DNA from 4 places in the Candidatus Chlorohelix allophototropha genome. Region 3 is predicted to be linked to each of the others. Evidence: riboswitches for the same ligand, from Rfam matches in the RefSeq annotation. Region 3 holds a riboswitch; each other region holds the start of a gene.
The links. A riboswitch is a leader RNA that binds a small molecule or an ion and turns the genes downstream of it on or off. The one in region 3 is predicted to bind S-adenosylmethionine.

Region 1 (2,202 bases), 1.1 Mb from region 3:
GCTTTCAGGGCAGCTTCAATTACATCCGCTTCAGTTGAGTCGATTACCAGCGGGGCTTCGATGGCGGTAGAAAGTTTCTTGACGGTACGGCGCATCTGTTCCGCTTCATCGGTGCGCTCGGTCAATGCCACCTGTACGTCTAGCGTATGTGCGCCACCCTCCACCTGTTCGCGGGCAATGGTCATCAACCCATCGTAATCATCTGCCAACAGCAGTTGCCGCACCTTCTTGCTGCCGGTGCTGTTCACCCGTTCGCCTACCAGCATTGGTGGCGGGTCTTGGAGTAATGAGGTAGCGCGAATACCGCTCGAAACCAGCGCTTCAGCTTGAAGTGTACGCACAGGCTTTTCATGTCCCCACACCTGTTTTGCGAGTTCGGCGGTGTATTCAGGGGTAGAGCCGCAGCAAGTCCCGACGATGTTAATTCCCAGTTCTTCTACAAATTCTTTCAGGATTTCTGCCATAGGTACAGCCTGAAGCGGGTAAACGGTGCGCCCTCTTTCATTAATCGGCAATCCGGCGTTAGGTAGGCAACTAAGCTTAACCTTGCTATGTTCGCTTAGGTAGCGCATCGGTTCGCGCATCAGGTCGGGACCAACGGCGCAATTAAGCCCGATAATATCGGCGCGTAAACTCTCTAGCGTAACCATAACGGCGGCAATATCTGTACCTAACAACATTCGCCCGTTACCGTCCAACACCGAAACCTGCGCTTGAATCGGCACCCATTTTCCGGTTTGGATAATCGCTTCACGAATCCCGAAAATTGCTGCTTTAACTTCCAGAATATCCTGTGAGGTTTCGATTAGCAGCACATCAGCGCCGCCTTCGATGAGCGCTTTGCTCTGTTCGGCGTAAGTCTCTTTAAGCTGATCAAAGGTGATGTTGCCAAGCACCGGGTCTTCTGAGGAAGGCAGGAGTCCGGTAGGTCCGATACTTCCGGCAACGAAGCGGGGACGTGAAGGGTCGGCAGCGGTAAAACGGTCGGCGACTCGGCGTGCAATCTGAGTGGCGGTGAAATTAATCTCATAAGTCAGATGACCGAGTTTGTACTCGTCCAGTTTGAGGCGACTACCCGTGAAACTATCGGATTCGACTACATCTGCGCCTGCTGCGAAGTAAGCGGAATGGATTTCTTCAATAACATCAGGGCGGGTTAAGACCAGATATTCATTGCAACCGTGATACTGCTCCCCACCGTAATCATCGACGGTCAAGTTGCGTTCCATCAATTGTGTACCCATCGCGCCATCGTAAACCAACACGCGCTTTTCCAGTTCCCGCATAAAGCTGGAAGCCTGATACTTTTCCGGGCTGCCGAATGGATTAAAAATCTGGTTGCTCAATCCCTTATCCTCCTAATCGCAAAAAAACCCTCCGTACATACCGGAAGGTTTACAAGTTCCCGCGCTATTACACGGGCTTCTATCTTTCCCTACCGGGCTGGATTTAGCACCTTGCCAGTGGCGACAGGTTGCTAGAGGTTCAACGTGCCAGTTCACTCCCCTCTTCTTGATAGTGCAAGATATTTGCTATTTTTCCTATCAAAACCATACTAACATACTCGTTAATCAGGGTCAAACCGGGCTGAACAGGGCTGTTGCACCACAGGAATTACCTTTTGCAAATTTGCTACCGTACAGATATAAAGGAGAGGAAAAGGAGGAGAAGGTTGAGGCAGAGTGGTAAACTGTAGTTTTCTTACCGACCAAAGTAGAAAGCAAAAGGATACCAAAATGAGTGACAACCTTCGCCGACATCGTGCCATAAAACAGCAATTGTTGCAACTCCACCCACAAGCGCAGGGGCGCGAATTACAATATTTAACAATTCTAGCGATGGTGATCAGTGGGATTGTAGGTAGTCGGCATAGTGCGTTGCCTAATATCGCCGCCAAAGTGCCAGATAAAACTAAACGGGAAAGCCGCATCATCCGAATGCGCCGATTGCTCAAAAATGATAACTTTAACCAAAAAGTGGTGTATGCTCCTTTCGCCAAACAATTGCTGAGTAGCCTGTGTCATTGTCCACTGGTACTGGTGATAGATGGCAGTCAGGTTGGTGCTGGTGGAATGGGCTTAGTAATCAGTGTAGTATATCAGGGGCGGGCTTTACCTTTGGGTTGGTTGGTGGTTAAGGCTAAAAAGGGACATTTAGCTCAAGCTTTGCACATCAGATTGTTAAAGCAAGTTCACTCGTTGG
Region 2 (2,202 bases), 580 kb from region 3:
CCCGGCTCACCTGAACTAGCAAAATTGGTTCAAGAAATAGTGCAACTCACCAAAGTTGAGCCAGACCTAAGTTGGGGTTTGGATCACGGCACATGGTCAATCCTAACAAAAATTTACCCTGAAGCCGATATACCAATAGTTCAATTGAGCTTGGATCGCACCAAAGAACCTGCCTATCACTATGCCTTGGGCAAAGAACTAAGAGCCTTACGCAACCGAGGCGTTATGATAATCGGCAGTGGCAATATAGTACACAACCTGCGTTTCTTGTCTTTTCAGATAACAGCCTACGATTGGGCAATTGAGTTTGATACTCTGATCAAACAATTGATAGAAAAAGGCGACCACGAATCTATAGTTAATTTTCGAAATCTGGGAAAAGCAGCGCAGCTTTCTATTCCAACCAGCGAACACTTTTTACCACTACTATATATTTTGGCGCTTCAAGAAGAAACAGATAGCCTTCGTTTTTTTGCAGAGCAATTTTCAATGGGTTCTCTTTCGATGAGTTCAGTCTGCTTGGAGGCATAATATCAGCTTGACTTGTTATTCTTGAGTATATCAATTAAATAGGTGAACAATTTTTAACTTGACAGTTTTCACTTTTCTTATTATTATTTGTTTAGCCTTTTAACAGGCAAGGCTTAATAACAGAATATTGTAGCTCTTATCCAGAGAGGTGGAGGGTAAAAGGCCCTGTGAAGCCCGGCAACCAACGCAAGTTAAAACTAATATGCGTAAGGTGCCAATTCCGGCGTAACCATTTAACAGGTTTGCGCAAGATAAGGGAATCTTTCGGTTTCTAAAACCGGTAATTCAAAAGAAGATTTAACCCCCTTATCTAGTTGCAGATAAGCGGGTTTTTTTATTGCCCGCCCAAGCTCAGTTTTTAAAAATAGTAAATCAATTCGCAAAGGGAAGGGTACGAGAAATGAGTTTAACATTACCGATTTATTTGGACTATAACGCGACTACCCCAGTAGACGAGCGAGTTTTGGAGGCAATGTTGCCTTATTTTTCAAGAAAATTCGGTAATGCCGCCAGCGACCATTTGTTCGGGCATGAAGTGCAGGGTTCCATATACAAAGCGCGTCGTCAAATAGCCAATCTTATTGGCGCAAAAGCGGAAAATATCGTTTTCACCAGCGGGGCAACCGAATCTGACAATATCGCGCTCTTTGGAATTGCAGAAAAATATGCTACTAAAGGCGATCATATAATCACCTGCGTTACAGAGCATAAAGCAATTCTAGATTCAGCCCGCCGCCTTGAGCAATTGGGTAAAAATATTACTTTTCTGCCGGTTGACCAATATGGCAGAGTTGATCCTGAAGCAGTACGAAACGCCATTACTCCTCACACAATCCTAATTTCTATTATGGCTGCCAATAACGAGATCGGCACAATTCCCGATCTGAAAGCAATTGGCGCGATTGCGCGCGAGCATGGGGTGCTGTTCCATACTGATGGCGCACAATATGTTGGGCATTTACCCTTGAATGTCGATGAATACAATATAGACCTCCTTTCCATTTCCGCTCACAAAATTTACGGACCAAAGGGAATCGGCGCTTTATATATCAGACCGGGTGTTGAGGTAGAGCCGGTAATTTACGGGGGCGGGCATGAACAGGGTGTACGCTCTGGAACATTAAATGTGCCGGGTATCGTGGGTTTTGGCGAAGCAGCTCAAATTTGCGCGGAACATTTGGAGACAGAAGTGCCACGCTTGCGAAATTTGACTCAGCGCCTATGGGAAGGTATCAGCAAAGCAGTAGAAGGTGTTGAACTGAACGGACATCCTACCGAACGCTTACCTCACAATCTTAATATCAGCATAAAAGGCATAAGCAGTCGTGAATTGATTGTGCAATTGGGCGACATTGCTATCTCAGCGGGTAGCGCTTGTAATGCAGCTGTTGCAAAAGCTTCGCATGTTATCTCTGCGCTCGGTTTTGGGGAAGAACGTGGATTGACCAGCCTACGGTTCGGGTTGGGGAGATATAACACTGAAGAGGAAATAGATTACGTAATTGAAAAGGTAATCGGGTTGGCAAACAGTAAAACCCACGTACTAAGCTATAGCGCGTAAAATCTTGGGGAAGGGGATGAGGGTTGCAGTAACCGCATCCCCTTCGAAATTACAGAAGGACTTATCAGCCTTTTTCAGGTTCAGTGGGTTTAGCACTACCCCTGCTACGC
Region 3 (2,202 bases):
TATATTTTGTCAGTCTTAAGTTCAATTTCAAGTGTTTAAACTACAAAAGTCTAGACTCAATACTACTAATCAACTTGCTTGAGCAAAATCTTGAAAACCAGCGCTTATTTTTCAAACAACGCCGGGATACTTTGCTCATAAGGTGGGCGCGCAATACCCTTTTCAGTGATAATCCCGTGAATATATCTCGCCGGAGTCACATCGAAACCAAAGTGGGCAGCATGAACTCCTTCTGGTGCAATTCGCTTACCGCCGATGAAAACAACTTCGTCCGCGCTGCGTTCCTCGATTGGGATTTCTTCACCGGATTTAATCTTTAAATCAATAGTGGTTAGCGGAGCGGCTATATAGAAGGGAATGTTATTTTCCTTTGCCAGTACCGCCACCATATAGGTGCCGATTTTGTTGGCAGTATCGCCGTTTGCCGCTATGCGGTCAGCTCCGGTCACAATGAATTGAACCTTACCCCGTTGCATCAAATGTCCCGACATATTGTCGGTTATCAGAGTGTGCGGAATACCGAGTTGCTGCATTTCCCAAGCAGTAAGACGCGCCCCTTGCAGATAAGGGCGAGTTTCATCCACCCAAACGTGAATCTTCTTACCGGCTTCATGCGCAGCGGTAATCACACCCACGGCTGTACCATAACCAGCGGTAGCCAAACCACCCGCATTACAATGGGTTAGGATATTATCGCCGTCTTTGATAAGTTCTCCGCCGAACGCGCCTATCGCCTTGCAAAAAGCCAAGTCATCCGCTTGTATTTGCTTTGCCAGTCTTAGGAGTTCCCACGGGATGCTGACCACTTGGATATAAGCATCGTGCAGACGGTGCGCGAGTGACAAGGATTGGTCAATCGCCCATTTGAGGTTAACAGCGGTGGGACGGGTTTCATTAAGCCATGCGCCCGCTTCGTCCAGCTTTTCGATAAATTCGTCACGAGGGAGGTTACGGTATTCCAGCGCCGCCAGCGCCATAGCGTAAGCGGCAGTTACTCCGATAGCAGGTGCGCCACGCACAATCATGGTGCGAATCGCTTCGCCGGCTTCATGGAAGTTACGGCACTCAACATTCTCAAAATGATGGGGCAATTTGATTTGGTCAATTAACAATAGGGTGAGGTCGGAATCTCGCCATTCTATCGTTTTAACTTTCAGTGTAGGCGTTGAAGTCGCATTCTCGCTCAATTGAACACCCCTTTGGCAAGGCAAAAAAAATCCTCGGTTTCGCATTTGCTCGCATCAATCCGAGAATAGACGTAACTTGCCAAAGTTAACGCCTCTCATCTTTCAGGCTATAATCGCCTGCCGGAATTGGCACCACTCCCGAAAATTCGGGCGGTTGCCGGGCTTCATAGGGCCAGTCCCTCCACCTCTCTTGATGAGAGCAATATTCAGTTGTTATGAATGCTTAATATGCATCTAAACGAAATATAACATGGCAAAAAGTACATTGCAAATGACTTGTGCTACAAAACAAAAAGTATTATGATACTGCCAAATATCATTATTCTATAGTCTGACTGCTTTTGCACCTTTTAAAAAAAATACCAACGGGAGCTTGGACTTTCCAGGCTGAGAGGAAGATTGAAAGTATCTTCGACCGTTTGAACCTGATCCGGGTAATACCGGCGAAGGGAAATTCCACTTATTTCGATTTATTTATATATTTCGTAACTAATTAAGTGGAATAAACGGGCGAGCCGCAGGATTTTTCTCCAGTATTCCTGTGGCTCTTTTGATTCTAGCTATCGAAATATGGAAACAATATCCAAAATTCAAATAAATAGTCTTAATAAATCCTATGGCACACTGCCCATACTCGATAATATTAGCATCGTGGCAAATCGGGGCGAGTTTGTTTCTCTGGTTGGACCGAGTGGCTGTGGTAAAAGCACTCTTTTTAATATTTTGGCAGGACTTGAAACAGCCGATTCCGGAGAATTTCGCTATGACAATCAGCCCTTCCAACCGCAACCGGGCAAAATAGCTTACATGCTCCAACGTGATGCGCTTTTACCGTGGCGTTCCGCGCTGGATAATGCCGCGCTAGGACTTGAACTTGCCGGAACACCCCGCAAGATAGCCCGCGAACATGCGCACACTTACTTTGAAATTTTCGGCTTGAAGGGTTTTGAAAAGAGCTTTCCGTGGCAAATGTCAGGCGGTATGCGCCAGCGGCTTGCCCTCTTGCGCACCTTTC
Region 4 (2,202 bases), 1.0 Mb from region 3:
TCGGTAAATAAAGGAGCGCCTGTTTCTCCGGTAACGAATTCGAATTTATCCATTTTATTGCGATAAGGTTTTTGGGGTTTTACCATAAGGTCGATCAGGGCGCGTCCTACTTCGGAGTCCTCAACCACATTAACGCTGAAAACTCTACCCCCATCGATCAGCTTGCGCGTATGGGAGTCATTTTCAATTGCAATTGCTACCAACGGCGGGTCAAAGGAAACCTGTATGACCCAGTTGGCAGTCATTCCGTTCAATTCCTCTCCGTTCCGGCTGCCGATTATATACATCCCGTAGTTTATTTGATTGAGCGCATGGCTCTTGGCATTATCATCCATCTTATTCCTCCACATATCAGATAAAGGCGGAAGCGCATGGGAGTCGAACCCACCTGCGTCGCTCTAACGACGCACAGCAGTTTTGAAGACTGTGGCAACCACCCGGTCACAGGCGCTTCCATAATAAAAGCACTTAGAATTGTATGTATGAGGCTTGTGGCTGTCAAATGAGTATAAAATAACTAAGCGGTGAGAGGGTTAGCCTCACCGCTCTGGTTTACATTGATGAGTGAAGTGGATTTTTAATAGGGGCGTAAAACTTGCATGCTAAATTAAAATCCGGCTGAAGGGTTTAATTTCCCTCACCCGAACATAATTCTAATACACCAAATTAATAAGCACATCACTCTTAAGGATGATTTTTATTCTTGGAATGTATATTGAAAATTAATTTTTCACAATACACTGCTATTGGAGTGCTGCTGCACAGGCATTTAAAACTGCTATAATTTATATTATAGCTAGCATACAACATGTATTTTAAATGTCAAGAAATTCCTTTGCAAAATTCGAATTAACAACTCTTGACAAACTCTATAAAATACATTATCTTAATAACGCCGAGCGAGATTATCGGCTTAACAAATGAATAGTTGTTGCTCTTATCAAGAGAGGTGGAGGGATAAAGGCCCTGTGAAGCCCGGCAACCAACGCAAACCAAAAATAATGTGCGTATGGTGCCAATTCCTGCATAACAGTTAGTTGTGCAAGATAAGGGAGCTAGTAAAATTGCCTAAGCGCAATTTATCAAGAATATCTAGTTTACCCCCTTATCCAAGAGCAGATAAGCGGGTTTTTTTATACCCGTTTACTCCTATATGGTTAAGAACCGCGCAATTTTTTAAAGTTGCAGAGCCTGTTGCGTCGCTGGATTTGGATAAACATCCGAAAGCCGTTACGCTTTCTTAAAGTTTGCCCGGTTTAGAAAAACTAAATGCTCGTTATAAGGAGAGAAAAAAATGACCAGTATATTAGAAAAAAGCGAAAAACCCATTCAAAATATAGCTGTAAGCGCCGCATCGGGGTTGATATGTAAAGCTTGTGGTGCGCTGCATCCAATTTCTCCTGCGCATGTTTGCGATGAGTGTTTTGGACCACTCGAAGTAACCTACGATTTCAGCAATCTAGACCCGGTTAAATTAAAGAAACAAATTGAAGCTGGTCCGCGCGACATTTGGCGATATGCCCCTTTACTTCCGGTTCAACCGCATAGTCGTACACTGAGCGGTGTTGGTTATACTCCTTTGCAACGTGCTTGGAATCTGGCTGCTAAACTTGGAATAGATGAACTTTATATAAAAAATGATGCAGTTAATCCCACTCACTCCTTTAAAGATCGGGTTGTAGCAGTAGCGCTGGCAAAAGCGCTTGAATTTGGATTTGATACCATCGCCTGTGCCTCCACCGGAAATTTGGCAGGCGCAGTAGCGGCGGCAGGCGCACGGGCAGGCTTGAAAACTTATGTATTTGTACCTGCTTCAATTGAACCGGGCAAGATTCTGTCAGCCGCGGTTTACGGTGCGGAGATTGTATCGGTAGACGGCACTTACGACGAAGCAAACCGACTCGCCAGCCAAGTAGCAGACGAATACGGTTGGGGCTTTGTAAACATCAACTTGCGCCCTTTCTATAGTGAAGGTTCAAAAACGTTGGCTTACGAAACTGCCGAGCAATTGGGCTGGAAATTACCTGATCATGTAGTTGCGCCCATTGCCAGCGGCTCGCTCTATACCAAAATTACCAAAGGTTTCAAGGAACTCATCAGCTTGGGGTTGGTGGCTGACCAAGCGCTACCTGCTATGTCAGGAGCGCAAGCTGCCGGATGCAACCCGGTTGCCACTGCCTACTCCAATGAAGCGGGCGAAAT

Region 1: another riboswitch for S-adenosylmethionine. It lies ahead of metH (methionine synthase); the one in region 3 lies ahead of mtnA (S-methyl-5-thioribose-1-phosphate isomerase).
Region 2: another riboswitch for S-adenosylmethionine. It lies ahead of OZ401_RS04865 (cysteine desulfurase family protein); the one in region 3 lies ahead of mtnA (S-methyl-5-thioribose-1-phosphate isomerase).
Region 4: another riboswitch for S-adenosylmethionine. It lies ahead of thrC (threonine synthase); the one in region 3 lies ahead of mtnA (S-methyl-5-thioribose-1-phosphate isomerase).

Annotation. Positions count from the first base shown of each region.
Region 1 is NZ_CP128399.1:642,886-645,087, forward strand. Features, by position in the region: gene metH (methionine synthase) at 1-1,346, opposite strand, end outside; SAM riboswitch class I at 1,423-1,522, opposite strand; gene OZ401_RS02800 (IS4 family transposase) at 1,737-2,202, shown strand, end outside.
Region 2 is NZ_CP128399.1:1,151,909-1,154,110, forward strand. Features, by position in the region: gene ygiD (4,5-DOPA-extradiol-dioxygenase) at 1-531, shown strand, start outside; SAM riboswitch class I at 665-789, shown strand; gene OZ401_RS04865 (cysteine desulfurase family protein) at 932-2,092, shown strand; gene OZ401_RS04870 (hypothetical protein) at 2,157-2,202, opposite strand, start outside.
Region 3 is NZ_CP128399.1:1,732,470-1,734,671, reverse strand. Features, by position in the region: gene mtnA (S-methyl-5-thioribose-1-phosphate isomerase) at 105-1,157, opposite strand; SAM riboswitch class I at 1,280-1,387, opposite strand; TPP riboswitch at 1,543-1,656, shown strand; gene OZ401_RS07480 (ABC transporter ATP-binding protein) at 1,758-2,202, shown strand, end outside.
Region 4 is NZ_CP128399.1:717,165-719,366, forward strand. Features, by position in the region: gene OZ401_RS03130 (flavin reductase family protein) at 1-335, opposite strand, end outside; tRNA gene OZ401_RS03135 (tRNA-Sec) at 363-455, opposite strand; SAM riboswitch class I at 935-1,053, shown strand; gene thrC (threonine synthase) at 1,295-2,202, shown strand, end outside.